DNA from 4 places in the Micromonospora siamensis genome. Region 1 is predicted to be linked to each of the others. Evidence: riboswitches for the same ligand, from Rfam matches in the RefSeq annotation. Region 1 holds a riboswitch; each other region holds the start of a gene.
What was found. Region 1 has a riboswitch for cyclic di-AMP ahead of GA0074704_RS03290 (C40 family peptidase). Riboswitches for the same ligand answer to the same signal wherever they lie in the genome.

Region 1 (4,187 bases):
CGGCGACCAGTTGGCCGCCCGGCTGGAGGGCAAGTCGAGCCTGGGCCGGCTCGGCCTGCTCACCCACTCGACCGCCGGCTTCATCGACCCGGGCTTCTCCGGCCACGTCACGCTGGAGCTGTCCAACGTGGCGAACCTGCCGATCACGCTCTGGCCGGGCATGAAGATCGGCCAGCTCTGCATCTTCCGGCTCTCGTCGCCGGCCGAGCACCCGTACGGCTCGGCGGTCTACGGCTCCCGCTACCAGGGGCAGCGCGGCCCGACGCCGAGCCGCTCCTGGCAGCAGTGGCGCACCTGGCCGACCCGTTGATCCGGCCGGCCAGGCGCTCCCGCGTGCCCCTCAGGGGCGGCCGTAGCTGTTGACCGGGCCGTCGTCGACGCGCTTCATCTTGATCGGGACGCCGGCCTGGGAGGCGTGCACCACCCAGCCGTTGCCGACGTACATGCCGACGTGGTGCAGGTCGGGGTAGTAGAAGACCAGGTCGCCGGGGCGCAGGTCGGCACGGCTGACCCTGGCCGTCACCTGGCGCTGCTGGCGGGCGTTGTGCGGCAGGCTCACCCCGGCCTTCGCCCAGGCGGCGAGCACCAGGCCGGAGCAGTCGAACGCGTTCGGCCCCTCGGCGCCCCAGACGTACGGCTTGCCGATCTGGGCGCAGGCGAACTTGACCACGGCTCCGGCGTCGCCGCCGGGCCAGGTCGCGGGGCAGGGGGCGGGGCGCAGCGGCCCGCCGCCGCCGTTGCCGTACGTGGTGAGCCGCAGCTTCTGTAGCCGGTCGATCTCGGCGTTGATCTGCCGCTTCTTCGCGGCGAGCTGCGCCTCGGTGCGGGTGAGCTGGGCGACCATCCGGTCCAGTGGCTGTTTCTGCGCGGCCAGTTCGTCGCGGAGCTGGGCGACCGTACGCACCTGGCGCTGCTGGCGGTCGGCGAACCGGTCGAGCAGTTCCAGGCCGTCGACCACCTCGCTGGGGGTACGGCTGGCCAGCAGCGCGTTGACGGCGGAGAGGTTGTCGCCCTTGTACGCCTCGGCGGCGAGGCCGCTGACCTGGTTCATCGCCAGGTCGACCTGGAGCTGGAGCGGTTCGATCCGCCGGGCGAGGGCGTCGGCCTGGCGGCGCTTGACGGCCAGGTCCGCCCGGGTCGCGTTGTGCTGTTCGATGATCGGTTCGAGCCGGTTCCAGTCCCGGTCGATCTGCTGCTCGATCTCGGTGACCGACGGCTCGGCGTGGGCCACCGTGGCGCCACCGGTCAGGACGACGGCGACGCCGGCCAGGGCGGCGAGTGCGGTGGTGAAGCGGGACCAGCGTGGGCGCGGCGCAGCCGCCGGATGGCCGGGGACCGGCCGGGCCGACGGCGGCCGCGGGGCATGGTGTGCCACCGGGAGACGTACTCCTTCACGTCGACCGCCTACCGGGTTAGCTGACGGGTTCGGGCGGGAAGGGGTCGCCCTACCGCAGTGGCTGCGGATTCACCCCGGCGTACCTGGGTCCCCGGCTCGCCCGCGGGCGACTCGGCGGTGTCGGACCGCCACCGCCCGGGTTGGGCGATGCGCACCGGTCGACGACTCATCAGATTAGGGATCGTCGTTGTCCGTCCGCAACCCGCCCCGCCGCCAGATGCGGCAACCCGGCCGCCAACTGCCGAAGCTTTTTTTCGTAGACACCCATATTCCTGCAAGGTATTGACCGGAACCCATGCAGCGGCGAGGGTGAGGGAGCAGGCAACCATCGGCGATCAGGAGGTTCGATGCACCTCTCATCCGGCCCGACACGGAGACGGCTGCTGCTGGCGGCCACCGCCGCCGCGGCCAGCGTCCTCGTGGCCGGCGGCCCCACCACCGCCGCACCCCGCACCGACGCGGCCGCCGAACCCGGCGACCGGCAGCAGCAGTACGCCGCGGCAGCGGCCGAGTACGGCGTCCCGGAGACCGTCCTGCTCGGCGTCTCCTACCTGGAGTCCCGGTGGGACACCCACGCCGGGCAACCGAGCACCAGCGGCGGCTACGGCCCGATGCACCTCACCGACGCCGAGCAGGTCGCGTCGACCCCGTCCAGCGCCCACGTGGACACCGACGAGGACCCGCGCGGCGACGACTCCCGCCCGCTCACCCTGGACCCGGCCGTCGCCGCCGCACCCGCCGGCGACGCGCTGCCCCGGGCGTCCCTGCAGACCGTCGACGCCGCCGCCGCGCTCACCGGCCTCCCCGTGGAGGTCCTGCGCACCGACGCGAGCGCCAACATCCGCGGTGGCGCGGCGCTGCTCGCGTCGTACCAGAAGGAGCTGGGCGGGCCGGTCGGCGCCGGCGGCGACCCCGCGGCCTGGTACGCCGCGGTGGCCCGGTACTCCGGCGCGGACACCGAGGACGCCGCGGCGGCCTTCGCCGACGAGGTGTACGACCAGATCGGCCTCGGTGCGGCCCGGACCACCGACGACGGTCAGCGGGTCGACCTCGCCGCCACCGCCGTCACGCCGGACGAGTCGGGGCTGCACCGGCTGGGGCTGCGCCGCGCCGAGCGGCCGGACGGTCTGGAGTGCCCGGTCCGGCTGGCCTGCGAGTGGGTCCCCGCGCCCTACGGGCAGTACGGGCCGGCCGCGGGCGACTACGGCAACCACGACATCGGCAACCGGCCGTCCCAGCAGAAGATCGAGTACATCGTCATCCACGACACCGAGGGCTACTTCGGCCCGAGCGTGAAGCTGGTCCAGACGGTGACCTACCTCGGCTGGCACTACACGCTGCGCTCGGTCGACGGCTACGTCGCCCAGCACATCAAGGCCAAGGACGTCGGCTGGCACGCCGGCAACTGGTACGTCAACGCCAAGTCCATCGGCATCGAGCACGAGGGCTTCGCCGGGCACGGCACCTGGTACACCGAGGCGATGTACCGGACGTCGGCCAAGCTGGTCCGGCACCTGGCGCTGCGTTTCCAGATCCCGCTGGACCGCCAGCACATCATCGGCCACGACAACGTCCCCGGCACCACCGCCGGCACGGTACGCGGCATGCACTGGGACCCGGGGCCGTACTGGGACTGGTCGCACTACTTCGACCTGATGAAGGCGCCGTTCCGCTCGACCGGCACCCCGCACACCGGCCTCGTCACCATCGACCCGGACTTCGCCACCAACCAGCCGGCCTTCACCGGTTGCAACCAGCAGCCGCCCGGTGTGCCGAAGCCGACCCCGCCGGCCGCACCCTGCCCGCTGCGCGGGTCGTCCTCGGTGATCCTGCGTACCGCGCCGAGCCTCGCCGCGCCGCTGGTCAACGACCCGGGGCTGCGCCCGGACGGGACACCCGACACCATGTACGTCTCCGACCACGGCGCCCGCGTCTCGGCCGGTCAGACGTACGCCCTGGCCGGCATCGAGGGCGACTGGACGGCCATCTGGTACCTCGGCCAGAAGGCGTGGTTCCACAACCCGGCCTCGGCGCCCACCGCAAAGTGGACGCACGGCTTCGTGGTGACCCCGAAGCCCGGAAAGACCACCATCCCGGTGTACGGGCGGGCCTACCCGGAGCGGGCCGCCTACCCCGCCGAGATCCCCTACCAGAGCATCTCGCCGCTCCAGTACACCTTCCCCGCCGGCCAGCGGTACGCCCTCGGCGGCATCCTGCCGGGTGAGTACTACCGGGCCGTGTCGTTCGACGGTTCGGCGCCTGGTGACCGGACGGTGGTCCGTGGCGACAACCGGTACGTGCAGCTCCAGTTCGGCCACCGGGTGATGTACGCCAACCTCGACGACGTGCTCATCCTGCCGGCCTCGGTCGGCGGACCGGAGTAGGGCCGACGACGAAGGGCCCCGACGAATGTCGGGGCCCTTCGTGTTGTTCCGGAACCTGTCAGGTGACCCGGCGGAAGCCGGCCACCGGCATGTTGTTGATGCTGCTGACCTGCACCGGCTTACCGGTTCTGGGGGCGTGCACCATGATGCCGTTGCCCAGATAGAGCCCGACGTGGTGCAGGTCACTGAAGAAGAAGACCAGGTCGCCGGGGCGCGCCTCGGAGCGGGACACCGACCGGCCCTCGTTCCACTGCGCGCCGGTGAAGTGGGTCAGGTAGATCCCGGCTTTCTTGTAGGCGTACTGGGTCAGGCCCGAGCAGTCGAAGGAGTTCGGCCCGGTGGCGCCCCAGACGTACGGGTCGCCGACCTGCTTGCAGGCGGTCTCGATGGCGGTCCGGGCCGCCTGG
Region 2 (4,187 bases), 510 kb from region 1:
CGACCTCGTCGGCCACGTCGCGCAGCCGGGCGGTGGGGTTGCGGGCGATGGCCAGCAGCACGTGCCCGTGGTTGGTGAGGAACGTCCAGTTCCGGGCGTTTCCGTTCTCGCCAGCTGTCGTCGCCATCCCGCCATGGTAGGGCCTCCCGGCGGACGGGGGTGGGTCGCTGCCGGTGGGCCGGGCGAGGGCGACACCTGAAATCCGTATCACGAAATCTTGACGGGCTTTGCGCTGCGTGTGACGGTGGATGCTGGCCGCCTCCGTCGCCGGCCGAGCTACCCGCGTACGTGAGGGACGAGGTGAGGCGAATGCCGTGGAGCAGCCCGGAGCGAGCGCTCGACGAACTGCGGGCCGGTAACCGCCGGTTCGTCGCCGGTGCGCCGTACCACCCGAACCAGGACGCCGACCGGCGGGCCGCCGTGGCGGAGGGGCAGGACCCGTTCGCGGTGATCCTCGGCTGCTCCGACTCCCGGCTGGCCGCCGAGATCATCTTCGACCGCGGCCTCGGCGACCTCTTCGTGGTCCGTACCGCCGGGCACACCGCCGGGCCCGAGGTGCTGGGCAGCGTCGAGTACGCGGTATCGGTCCTCCACACGCCGCTGGTCGTGGTCCTCGGCCACGACTCCTGCGGGGCCGTGCAGGCCGCCCGGCAGGCCGTCGCCACCGGCACCCCGCCGCCCGGGCACCTGGGCGCGGTGGTGGACGCCGTGCTGCCCAGCCTGCGGCGGGCCGAGGCCGAGGGCGTCGAGGAGATCGACGAGATCGTCGACATCCACATCGCGCAGACCGTGCAGGCCCTGCTGACGAACTCCGCCACCCTGGCCGAGGCGGTGGCAGCCGGCCGGTGCGCGGTGGTCGGCATGTCGTACCGGCTGAGCGCCGGTGAGGCGCGCACGGTGGCCGAGGTGGGGACCGGCGGGACGGCCGCGGTGCCCGCCCAGGCCGGCCCGGTCGGCCAGCCGACGGGCTGACACCGGCCCGGGAACGACGCGGGCCGCCCCGCGAAGGCGGGACGGCCCGGTGGTACGCGGCACGCGCGCTACAACAGCGAGACGTGCACGTGGTCGGTGTGGTTGGACGGGCCGCTGTACGACTTCCAGCCGGTGGCCGGGAACCAGATCTGCCGGTTCCAGATCACGTAGTAGATGCCGAGCCGGTCCGCGTTGCGCAGCAGGAACGCGGCGAGGTTGTTGCCGTACGTGCGGGTGTCGTCGTTGTGCCACGGACTGAACCCGCTGTTCTGCAACGACCAGTCGCAGGCCCGGCCCTTCGGATGCTCCCACGGCCCACCGGGGCGGTAGCAGCCGACGAAGCGGTCGAAGCCGGCCCGCTTGACCTCCTTGTACATGTGCAGCGTCCGCGGCGTGATGCAGCCCGAGGTGGTCGGGTCGTTCTCGCTGCACGACTCGCGGCGCCACTCCCCGTCGGAGCTGCGGCCGGGGGCGATCCGGGCGACCGGTGAGGTCTCGGAGACCAGGCCACCGGTGAAGCCCTCGCCGCCGACCAGCTCCAGCGACTTCTCCGCCTCGCTGCGGCGCTTGGCGATGATGTTCGTCTGCCGTTGCTGCTCGCGGACCTCGGCGTCGAGGCTGAGCTTGGCCTCCTCGGCCTTGCGCTTGGCCTCGGTCACCTCGGCGAGCTTCTGCTCGTTGACCATGTTGATCTCGTCGAGGACGGCGGCCCGCTTGACGAACGAGTCGGGGGTGTTGCTCTCCAGCAGGACGGCGACCGCGCCGATCCGGCCGGTCCGGTAGGAGGCCGCGGCGATCTGGCCGACCTGCGGGGTGAGCCGGTCCAGCTCGTTCTGTGCCCGACGGACCTCGAGGGCGAGCGCGAGCTGCCGCTTCTTGGACTTGGCCAGCTTGGCCTTGGCCTGGAAGTAGCCCCGGTTGGTCTGCTCCAGCACGTCGTTGAGCAGCGGTGGGTCGTCGTCCTCCTCGTGCCCGGAGGGCTTCGGGTTGGACGGTGCGGCCGTCGCCGGCAGCGGACCGGTGACGATGCTGAGTGCGGTGAGCACGGCCACCACCGGTGTCAGCCAGCGGCGCAGGGGTGCCGTCACAGTGTTCCCTTCCCTCGACCGCCGACCGGGTTAGCTGACGGATTCGGGACGGAAGTTGCCCCGGCCGCTCGCGCGGCTTCACCCCAGAAACCTGGTTCCCCGGCTCGCCGTACGGCGATTGGGCGGTGGCACCGCAGGCGCCGCAGCGCGCCTTCGGCGGTGACCGGCAGCGAGGTTACCCGAGAGCCGGGCATGCGAGCTACGTCCGGAACCCGACCAAAACCGTTATTTCGCAGTAGCCATCGGTAACCAGTGACACGTTTATCAACGGTGGTGGCGTGATCGGTCACGCTGTGCAGTGTCACCATGCGTCGTCCGTACTCCTCTCCGGATCGGGCCACCGGGCGGGGGCCGGGGCGGTGGGGGTGCGCGGCGCGCTCAGCGCCTCCAGCGCGACCGCCCGGTCGGCGGCCGGCCGGCGGGACCCGGCAGCGGCGGCCGGTGCGGGGTCCACCGGGTCGTCGGTGTCCCGGCCGGCGGTGGTCACCAGGGCGGCCAGGCCGGTGGTGAGCGGCACCGCCGCGATCAGCCCCAGCGTCGCCACCGCGCTGCGGACGATCTCCTGGGCCATGAACTCGCTGGTCAGGATCTGGCCGACCGGGCGGGAGTCGGCGACCAGCAGGAGCAGCAACGGCAGCGAGGCGCCCGCGTACGCCAGCACGATGGTGTTGACGGTGGAGGCGATGTGCGCCCGGCCGACCCGGGTGGCCGCCCGGTAGAGCTGGCGGCGGGACAGCCCGGGGTTGGCGTGCGCCAGCTCGGTGACGGTCGCCGCCTGGGTGACGGTCACGTCGTCGAGCACGCCGAGCGAGCCGATCACGATGCCGGCCAGCAGCAGGCCGTGCAGGTCGACGTCCTGCTGGAACATCGACAGCGTGGTGGCGTCCTCGCTGCCGTACCCGGTCAGGTGGGTGGCGGCGGTGGCCAGCGTCCCGAGTACGCCGGTGAGCACCAGGCTGCCCAGGGTGCCCAGCACCGCCACCGAGGTCTGCGCGGTGACCCCGTGGGTGAGGTACAGCACCACGAACATGATCAGGGCGGAGCCGGTGACGGCGACCAGCAGCGGCGAGCGGCCAGCGCTGATCCCGGGCAGCACGAAGCCGAGCAGGACGGCGAAGCTCGCGGCCAGGCCGCCGAGCGCGGCCAGCCCGCGCCACCGGCCGAACGCGACGATGGCGGCGGCGAAGACCACCACCAGCCAGACCAGCGGCGCTCCGCGCTGGTGCTCGGCGATCTGGTAGCTGCTCTCCGACGGGTCCGCCGGATCGGCGAGCTTCACCAGGACGATCTCGTCGCCCGCGGCCACCTCCGGGGCGCCCGGCCCGGCCGGCAGCGGGGTCTCGACCTCACGGCCGGCGTCCGGGCCCTGCTCCACGCGTACGGTGACCGTGCCGCACGGTCCGTCCCGCCCGGTCGGGCCGCCCTCCGGGGTCTCCGGTGCCGGAGGGCACTCCTGCGAGACCACCCGGACCGCCGTGCCGTGGTGGCGGGGCACGTCGGAGCCGGGGTCGCGGTCCGGGGTGCTCCGGGGCCAGAGCGCCACCGCGGCGACCACGGTGAGGACGAAGAGCGGCACCACGGTCGCGACGAGGATCCGCCGCACCCGGGGTGGCGCGGGCGGAGCGGGGTGACCGTGGTCGGCGCCCATGGCGGATTCTCCTGACGTTCTCCGAACGGGATACGGCTGAGCGCGTCGGCCGGTTCACCGCGCCTCGGCGCAGCGGCGGGGAGTCGGGCGCGCAACGGCGCGGCATCGCCCGGAATGGTAGCCAGGCCGGCCGGGCACCGTCCGGGTCAGCTCTCGACGACCCGGACGGTGCCCATCATGCCGCCGTCCTCGTGGTCGAGGGTGTGGCAGTGGTAGACGCTGCGCCCGGGCAGGTCGGTGAAGGCGATCCGCAGCCGTACCCAGCCGCCCGCCGGCACGGTCACCACGTCCTGCCGGACCGCGACCGGCGGTGCGCCGGTGCTGTCGGCCATGACCTGGAACGGGCGGGTGTGCAGGTGGAACGGGTGGTCCTGGCCGGTCCCGTTCAGCACCGTCCACTCCTCGACGCTGCCCAGCGGCACGACCTGGTCGTCGCGGTCCGGGTCGAACCCGCGGCCGTCCACGGTCCAACGCATCCC
Region 3 (4,187 bases), 1.7 Mb from region 1:
GCGGCGACCGTCGAGGCGGTCGCCGCGCTGCTGGGCGAGGTGGAGGGGACGGTGGGCGTGATCGCGCCGGTGCCGCGCCGCGACGAGGTCGCCGGCTGGCTGGCCGGGGTCACCGACCCGCGGTTGCAGGTGGTGAACAGCCTCCAGTCCAAGGGCATGGAGTACGACGGGGTGGTGCTGGTCGCGCCGGGCGAGATCCGGGCCGAGCCGTCCGGGGTACGCACGCTCTACGTCGCGCTGTCCCGGGCCACCCAGCGGCTGACCGTGCTCGACGCGTCCTGACGGGCCGGGTGAGCACCTCGGTCGGGCACCCGACCCGTCAGTTGCACATATTGCAATGTGAACATAGATTGGGCTGGGTTCGCGGCTAGGACGGAGGGTGTGGGCGTGGGCGCAGGTCATGACCACCAGGGCGCGGTCAGCAACGCCGCGCAGCGCCACCGCGGCCGGCTCTGGGCCGCCTTCGGCCTGCTCACCGCGCTGATGCTGGTGGAGGCGGTGGCGGCCTTCGCGACCGGCTCGCTGGCCCTGCTCTCCGACGCCGGGCACATGTTCACCGACGTCCTCGGCATCGGCATGGCCCTGGCCGCGATCACCGCGACCCGGCGGGCCACCGACGATCCGCAGCGCACCTTCGGCCTCTACCGGCTGGAGGTGCTGGCCGCGCTGGCCAACGCCGTGCTGCTCTTCGGGGTCGCGCTCTACGTCCTGGTCGAGGCGGTCCGCCGCTTCGGTGACCCACCGCAGGTGCTGGCCGCGCCGATGCTCGCGGTGGCCGTGGCCGGCCTGCTCGCCAACCTGGTCGCCTTCGCCCTGCTGCGCCCCGGCGCCCAGGAGAGCATCAACCTGCGCGGGGCGTACCTGGAGGTGCTCGGGGACCTGCTCGGCTCGCTCGGCGTGATCGCCGCGGCGCTGCTGATCGCGCTGACCGGCTGGTGGTGGGCCGACCCGGTGGTGGCGATCGCGATCGGCGTGTTCATCCTGCCCCGCACCTGGCGGCTGGGGCGGGCCGCCGTGCGGATCCTGGTCCAGGCCGCCCCGGACCACCTCCAGGTGACCGCCGTGCACGACCGGCTGACCGCGGTGCCCGGTGTCGCCGAGGTGCACGACCTGCACGTCTGGACGCTCACCTCCGGCATGGACGTCGCCTCGGCGCACCTGACCATGGTGCCCGGCGCGGAGGTGGGTACGGTGCTGCGGGCCGCCCGGGTGGCGCTGCACGAGGACTTCCGGATCGACCACGCGACGTTGCAGGTCGAACCCGGAGCGTCAGCCGGCGCCTGCGGGTCGATCGAGTGGTGATTAGCACAGGCTTAATTCTTTCCGGCTATCGTGGTCTTATGCCCCATTTGCAACTCTTGCCCCGCGCGTTGCGGGGAGCCGCGCCGCATGCGGCCGTCGCCGCGCCGGTAGGCTCGGCCACGGCCACCGCCGGGCGGCGCCCTCCGGCGCCTGCGGCGGCCGCCGCCTAATCGCCCGCCATGGCGAGCCGGGGAACCACGTCCGTGGGGTGCATCCGCGTCAGCGGTAGGGATCTTCCGTCCCGAACCCGTCAGCTAACCCGGTCGGCGGCTGACGGAAGGACATGTGCATGCCAGTAGTGGGCCCCGTACGACGTACCGCCGCCCGGGTGGCGGCCCTGATGGTGACGACGCTCGCCCTCGGCACCGGCGTCGGCCCGGTCACCCCCGCCCTCGCCGCGCCCGCCGTCGGCCCGCTCGCCGCCGCCAAGGCGCCCAACGGCGACGACGAGGGCGGCACCGAGAAGCTGCGCGAACAACTCGACGCCGCCAGCAAGGGCTGGATCGACGCCCGGACCGCGCTGGCCCGCTCCACCAAACGGCAGAAGGACCTCGCGACCCAGCTCAAGACCATCGAGGGCGAGCTGGGCGTCCGCGACGCCAAGGTCGGCGAGATCGCCGGGGTGGCGTACCGGACCGGCCGGCTCGGCACGGCCGCGGTGCTGCTCAACAGCGGCAGCCCCGACGCGTTCATGGAACGCGCCGCCACGCTCGACCAGGTGGCCGCCAACGAGGACCGGGCGCTGCGCGGACTGCTCGACACCCGGGACCGGGCCAACCGCACCAAGGTCGCCCTGGACGGCGAGATCGTCGAGCAGCGCAAGCAGGTGCTGGTGATGGCCAAGCGCAAGCAGCAGGCCGAGGAGGCCCTGGAGGTCGCCGCGGCCGAGGCCAAGCGGGAGGCCGCCGCCGCGCGGCGCAGCAGCTCCTCCGGCGGCGGCGACGGCACCGGCGGCACCTCCTCCGCCAACGCCGATCCGGCCCCCCGCAACTCCGACGGCTCGTGGCCGCCCGAGTCCTGCAGCATCGACGACCCCACCCCGGCCAGCGGCTGCATCACCCCGCGCACCCTGCACGCCCTGGAGCAGGCCAAGGCCGCCGGCTTCACCCGGTACGTCTCCTGCCACCGCCCCAGCGGATCCGGCGAGCACCCCAAGGGTCGGGCCTGCGACTTCGCCGCCGAGAAGGGCGGCTTCGGCGGCGACGCCACCGGCGGGGACAAGACGTACGGCGACAACCTGGCCGCCTACTTCATCCGCAACGCCGACCGGCTCGCCGTGCTCTACGTGATCTGGTACCGGCAGATCTGGCTGCCCAGCAGCGGGTGGAAGTCGTACAGCGGGGCCGGTGGGGACCCGTCCAGCGACCACACCAACCACGTGCACCTGTCGGTCTACTGACCGGTCTACGCTCCGGGACGTACGCCGGATGTCGCCGCCCGGGCCACGACGTGGCGGGCCCGGGCGGCGAGCATCGGGAAGCATGAGCCGACTCTCCCCCGCCGGGCGCAAGGCCCTGCTCACCCTGCACCTGGTCACCTCGCTGGGTTGGCTCGGCGCGGACCTGGTGCTGCTCACCCTCGGCCTCGCCGGCTGGCGCGGCGCCGAGCCCACAGTGGTCTATCCGGCGGCCGGACTCCTGGTCACCTACCTCTTCGCCCCGCTGAGCGTGCTGGTCTGGCTGGTCGGCGTGGCCAGTGCCGTGCTCACCCCGTGGGGGCTGCTGCGCTGGCGGTGGGTGCTGGTCAAGCTGGTGCTCACCACGGTCATGCTGGGGCTGGTCCTGCTGCTGCTCACCCCGCGACTGCGGGCGGTCGGCGCGGCGGCGCCGCACCTCGACGGCCATGATCGGGCCGACCTGATCGTCCCGCCGGCGATCTCCACCAGCCTGCTGCTGGTCGCCACGGCCGTCTCGACCTACAAGCCGTGGGGCCGGCGGCGACCGGCGGCCCGGCGACGGAGCTGACCGTCGCGGGTCAGCCGGTGGCCGGGGCGGCGTCCTCCTCCAGCGCCGCGCCGAGCCGGGTGGCCAGCGCCAGGTGCGCCGACCGGGCCTGGCGGAAGGCGTACGCGAACAGCGGCGCCGGCGCGGAGAGGGTGATCTCGACGTCGATCCGGAGCAGCCCGTCGGGCTCCGGGCGCAACCGGGTGTGGTTGCGTACCGTCGTCGCCGGCTGTTGCCGGGCCACCGTGACGATCTCGTCCTCGGTGGCGACCAGGACGTCGGCCTGGTAGGTGACCGGGAAGTGCAGCGGCCCGACCGCCAGCCGATCGGTGATCGCGTAGCTGGCCCGGGCGCCGGGGCGGGGCGGCAGCCGGCGGACCCGGACGATCAGGGGATGCAGCTCCCCCTGCCGGGTCAGGTCGCTCAGCAACGCCAGCGCGTCCGCCACCGTGCACCGCGCCTGCACGGTGTAGCCGAACGTGTCCCGCGTGAGCACCGCGTCTCCCCCACTGGTAGGTGGCCCGATCCTCGCCCACCCACCGGCATCCTGGCAACGGCCGACCGGCCCTGCCCGGGTGCGGGAACTCAGGCCCCGGGCAGCACCTCGGGTCGCGCGCTCTCGGCGAAGTACGGCTCGGGGGCGCCGAAGAGACCGAGCAGCCCGGTGACCCAGAGCTGCCGGTGCACGAACCGGCTGGGCTGGGTGACGGCCAGCTTCACCCCGCTCACCCCGGCGGTCTGGAAGCCGGCGACCATCGCGCTGATGCCGACGGAGTCAAGGAAGGTGACGAGCCGCATGTTCAGCTCGATCCGGGTGGGGCGCCCCTTGGCGAGCACCTCGGCGATCGCCTCGCGCACCTCGTACGCGGTGTCGACGTCGATCTCACCACGCGGGGCGATCTCGACGACACCACCCGACAGAACCGACTTCACGATCGACAG
Region 4 (4,187 bases), 3.0 Mb from region 1:
ACCAGTACGGGGTCGGCTCCACCGGCTTCGGCGCCTGGCGGGAGCTGGCGACGCACACGCTGACCACCGGTTGGGTGCTGGCCGGCGAGGCGAGCGCCTTCCCGCTGCTGTACCACTGGCGGGAGCTGCCCGCCGAGGCGTCCCCGCCGGTGCCGGCGGAGCTCGACCGTTCCGTGCGCTACTGGGGCGGCTCGGCGGCCGTCGCCGAACGGCTGCGGCAGCTCGCCGAGGCGCGGGCCCGGCTGGTGCTCGTCATGGAGCACCTGCCGTACACGGTGCACGAGTGGCTGACCGCGCGGGTCGGTGCGGGCGGCACGGTCGCGGACGCCGCGATCGAGCGGGTCGCCGCCGGCTGGGCGGCGGCGGTGGCCGAGATGCGTACGCGGGGAATGGTGCACTTCGACGCCCACCCGCTCAACGTCCTGACCGACGGCGAGGGCGTCTACGTCGCCGACTTCGGGCTGGCCCTGCACCCGTCGTTCGACCTCTGTGCCGACGAGCGGAGGTTCCTTGCGGCGCACCGCGACTTCGACCGCTACGACACGGCCCGGTACCTGGTCAACTGGCTGGTGGCCGGGTTGCGGCCGGGGGAGGAGCGGGCGGCGGCGATCCGCGCCGTGGTGGCCGGTGACCCGGCGGCGGAACGCTCGGAGCGAGCCGCCCGGATCATCCACCGCTTCGGCCCGCTCGCCGAGCGGATGAACGACTTCTACGCCGGGCTGGTGAACGGTCCGAAGACGACGCCGTATCCGGCCGAGGCGCTCGCTCGGCTCTGGCCCGATGCCGCCGGCGTGCCCGGCCACCCTTGACCGGGCGGTGTCGCCGGCCCGACGGTGACAGGTCCCGGGTGGACGCTGCGTATTCGTGACGTTACCGCGGGTGAGGACAATGGGTCGTCCGATCGTTGTCGAAGGTCCCGCCGGCCGTCGATGAACGGTCACCGACGGTCGCCGAAGGTCCGGTGCGGACCGCCCCGCTCGGCTGGTTCGCCGCAGACCTTCCCGGCCCGCCGGGCGGGGTCGTGGCCCTCCTCGCCGCCGTCCACAACGGTCCTCGCGCTCCGGCATTTTCCCAGTTCAGATGCGCTTTTCCGGGTGTCCTGGTGGGACGTTGCGCGGTCGGATCCACCGACCGAACCAGGCCACGGCGAGAAAAACTCCCGATCGCCCGTCCGGGTGAAGAACTTCACAAGAAGTGGGCAATCGGCACCAACCGCTCCTAGCGTCGAATCCGTCCGCTCCTCGCGGACACCACGGACGGTAACGCCTAATCCTGCCGCCGCCCGTGGTACCTGGACCTCAGGCAGAGAGCGGGGGACCCACACGTTCCTCGGTGCATGACACCTCGGGGTGAAGCCGCCCAGTGCGGCCGGGCTCCTCGGCCCGAACCCGACAGCTCACCTCGTCGGCGTGGAGGAAACGACAGATGGCAACTGATTACCAGGCCCGTCACCGTCGGGCCCGTACGCGTCAGATCACCGGCCGCGTCGCCGTCGGCACGCTGGCCGCCGGTGCCGTCACCGGCGCCATGGCGCTGTTCGGTCCGGCGACCGCGGCGCAGGCGTCCAGTGTCAACTGGGACGCCGTCGCCGCCTGCGAGTCCGGTGGCAACTGGCACATCAACACCGGGAACGGCTTCTACGGAGGCCTGCAGTTCACCCGGAGCACCTGGAACGGGTACGGCGGTCAGAAGTACGCCGCGCGGGCCGACCTGGCCAGCCGCAGCGAGCAGATCGCCATCGCCGAGAAGGTGCTGGACGGTCAGGGCATCGGTGCCTGGCCGGTCTGCGGCAAGAAGGGTGGCTCGACGAAGAGCTACTCGACCAAGTCGGAGGACCGGTCGGAGCGCAAGTCCGAGCAGCGCTCGGAGCGGAAGTCCCAGGACCGGTCGGAGCGTAAGTCCGAGCGGCGTTCCGAGGCGAAGTCCTCCCGCGAGGACCGTGGCGAGCAGCGTGCCTCGCGCGGCACCGAGCGGCGCGAGACCCGCCAGACCCGGTCGGCGTCGAGCGGCGACACCTACGTGGTGCAGTCGGGTGACACCCTCTCGCTGATCGCGGACGCCCGCGACCTGGCGGGTGGCTGGGAGGCGCTGTACGAGCGCAACAAGCGCGTCGTCGGCGACAGCCCGAACCTGATCTTCCCGGGTCAGCGGCTCAGCCTCTGATCCTGCTCGGACCCGAGCGGTCCGAGGTCGGACACCACCGTCAGGCGGTGTCCGGTGGCAGCAACGACGAACGCCCGGCCGGGGTTCCCGGCCGGGCGTTCGTCGCGTCGCGGTGTCAGGCGTACACGTGCACCGGCAGGCCGACCTTGATGGTGCCCCAGAGCCGGTTCATCGCCGGGATGGTCACCCGCACGCAGCCGTGGCTGGCCGGGTAGTTCGGCACCGAGGTGGCGCCGTGGACGGCGTACCCGCGGTAGAAGTAGTTGGGCTTCCACAGCATGCCGAGGTCGCTCTGCCGCCAGCCGTCGATCCGGCGGGTGATCGAGAAGTTGCCCCGCACGGTCGGGGTGCTCGCCTTGCCGCTGGAGGCGTCCAGGATCCGGATCACCTGCCCGTCACGGGCCAGGTAGAGCACCTGCCGGCTCAGGTTGGCCTCCAGCGACAGCCCTGAGTGCCGGTACCGCGGCTTCGGGATCACCGGGCTGCTGAGCTTGGCCCAGGTGTTCGGGCCGACGATGCCGTCCCGGGAGAGCCCGTTGACCTTCTGGAACGCGACGACCGCGTGGAACGTCGACGGCCCGAAGTCGCCGTCGATCGTGCCGAGGTCGTAGTGCAGGGCCGCCAACCGCCGCTGCAGCGTGGTCACCGCGGCACCGCGGGAGCCCTGCCGGAGCGTGGGCTGCGTCGTGGCGAGCGCGTACCGGGCGGTGGCGGTCGCCCCGAGCTCGGTGGTGACCTGGGTGGCCACCTGCGTGACGACCGGCGCCTGCTGCCGGGGCGCGGCCTGGGCGGTCGAGACGGGCAGCAGCAGGCCGCCGGTGGTCGCGAGCGCGACCAGAGCCGCGGCGCGGCGGACACGACTGGTGGGGGGTGACATGGTGATCTCCTTACCCGCTGGTGGACGCCCCCGGACGGCGGTCCGGGCGGACGAGCGGAGCTGGGTCCACGGTAGTCCCGCCGAGCAATCCATGATGTCCCGTCCGCCGGTTCCGGTGATCTCCCGCCACAGTCGGGTGACTCCGCGTACGTGACCGGTGACCTGCGGCGGACGTATCGTGGAACGAGCCGGCGCAACCGTGTCCGGTGCCCGTGGGGAAGGAGTCGGTCGGATGGCCGTCATCCCTTCGCAGGACGCGCTGACCGTACGCCGGCTGCGCCTCGGCATCGGCGTCCTCGGCATCGCCCTGCCGTTCGTGCTGGTGGCCGGCGACGCGCTGCTCACCGGCCGGTTCACGGTGCTCGACTCGATCAGCGCCTACCACCGCACCGGCATGCGCGACGTCTTCGTCGGCAGCCTCTGCGCCATCGGGGTGTTCCTGGTCTGCTACCGCTACGCCCGCCTCGACGACCTGCTCAGCACCGTCGCCGGGGCGCTGGCGATCGCGGTGGCGCTGCTGCCGGTCGCCCCCGCCGACGCGGACCCGACCGAGCGGCTGGTCGGCCGGGCCCACCAGGTCTGCGCCGCCGCGCTGTTCGTGCTGCTGGCGCTCTTCTGCTTCCTCTTCGCCCGCAGCAGCCCCAGCCGGCCCCGGCTACCGGCCGAGAAGCGCGGGCACCACGGGATCTACCGGACCTGCGGGGTGGTCATCCTCGCCGCCGTCGGGCTGGCGCTGGCCAGCAACGCCCTGCCCGGCTCCACGCAGGACGCGCTGCGGCCACTGTTCTGGTGCGAGACCGTCGCGGTGCTCGCCTTCGGCGCCGCCTGGCTGACCAAGGGAGTGGCCATCGTCAAGGACGCCGCCCGCATCCCCGGTCCGCCCGTCGACGAACCGGGAACGACCAGGGCGGACCAGCCCGCCTGAGCCACCCCGGCCGCCGCCGGGCACCGCCGTCGCGCCAGGATGGGACGGTGGACACCGATGTGCGGCGATACCTCGACCAGCTCGTCGCCGCTGCGCGCGCCGTGCTCGGCGAGGACCTGACCGGGGCGTACGCCGCCGGGTCGGTCGCGCTCGACGCGTACCAACCGGGGCGCAGCGACGTCGACGTGGCGCTGGTCAGCGCCCGGCCCCTCGCCGGCGCCG

Region 2: it holds a riboswitch for cyclic di-AMP, as region 1 does, so the genes downstream of both, GA0074704_RS05735 (coiled-coil domain-containing protein) here and GA0074704_RS03290 (C40 family peptidase) in region 1, are expected to answer to the same signal.
Region 3: it holds a riboswitch for cyclic di-AMP, as region 1 does, so the genes downstream of both, GA0074704_RS23935 (coiled-coil domain-containing protein) here and GA0074704_RS03290 (C40 family peptidase) in region 1, are expected to answer to the same signal.
Region 4: it holds a riboswitch for cyclic di-AMP, as region 1 does, so the genes downstream of both, GA0074704_RS18500 (LysM peptidoglycan-binding domain-containing protein) here and GA0074704_RS03290 (C40 family peptidase) in region 1, are expected to answer to the same signal.

What each region holds. Positions count from the first base shown of each region.
Region 1 covers NZ_LT607751.1:713,561-717,747, reverse strand. Annotated here, with positions in the region: gene dcd (dCTP deaminase) at 1-310, shown strand, start outside; gene GA0074704_RS03290 (C40 family peptidase) at 341-1,375, opposite strand; cyclic di-AMP (ydaO/yuaA leader) riboswitch at 1,386-1,523, opposite strand; gene GA0074704_RS03285 (N-acetylmuramoyl-L-alanine amidase) at 1,744-3,780, shown strand; gene GA0074704_RS03280 (C40 family peptidase) at 3,839-4,187, opposite strand, start outside.
Region 2 covers NZ_LT607751.1:1,218,628-1,222,814, forward strand. Annotated here, with positions in the region: gene GA0074704_RS05725 (helix-turn-helix transcriptional regulator) at 1-127, opposite strand, end outside; gene GA0074704_RS05730 (carbonic anhydrase) at 310-972, shown strand; gene GA0074704_RS05735 (coiled-coil domain-containing protein) at 1,041-2,060, opposite strand; cyclic di-AMP (ydaO/yuaA leader) riboswitch at 2,065-2,195, opposite strand; gene GA0074704_RS05740 (YibE/F family protein) at 2,362-3,708, opposite strand; gene GA0074704_RS05745 (multicopper oxidase family protein) at 3,855-4,187, opposite strand, start outside.
Region 3 covers NZ_LT607751.1:5,271,010-5,275,196, forward strand. Annotated here, with positions in the region: gene GA0074704_RS23925 (HelD family protein) at 1-282, shown strand, start outside; gene GA0074704_RS23930 (cation diffusion facilitator family transporter) at 388-1,302, shown strand; cyclic di-AMP (ydaO/yuaA leader) riboswitch at 1,456-1,587, shown strand; gene GA0074704_RS23935 (coiled-coil domain-containing protein) at 1,592-2,701, shown strand; gene GA0074704_RS23940 (hypothetical protein) at 2,784-3,266, shown strand; gene GA0074704_RS23945 (hypothetical protein) at 3,277-3,741, opposite strand; gene GA0074704_RS23950 (STAS domain-containing protein) at 3,831-4,187, opposite strand, start outside.
Region 4 covers NZ_LT607751.1:3,973,263-3,977,449, reverse strand. Annotated here, with positions in the region: gene GA0074704_RS18505 (hypothetical protein) at 1-809, shown strand, start outside; cyclic di-AMP (ydaO/yuaA leader) riboswitch at 1,254-1,425, shown strand; gene GA0074704_RS18500 (LysM peptidoglycan-binding domain-containing protein) at 1,426-2,163, shown strand; gene GA0074704_RS18495 (L,D-transpeptidase family protein) at 2,279-3,040, opposite strand; gene GA0074704_RS18490 (DUF998 domain-containing protein) at 3,273-3,965, shown strand; gene GA0074704_RS18485 (nucleotidyltransferase) at 4,013-4,187, shown strand, end outside.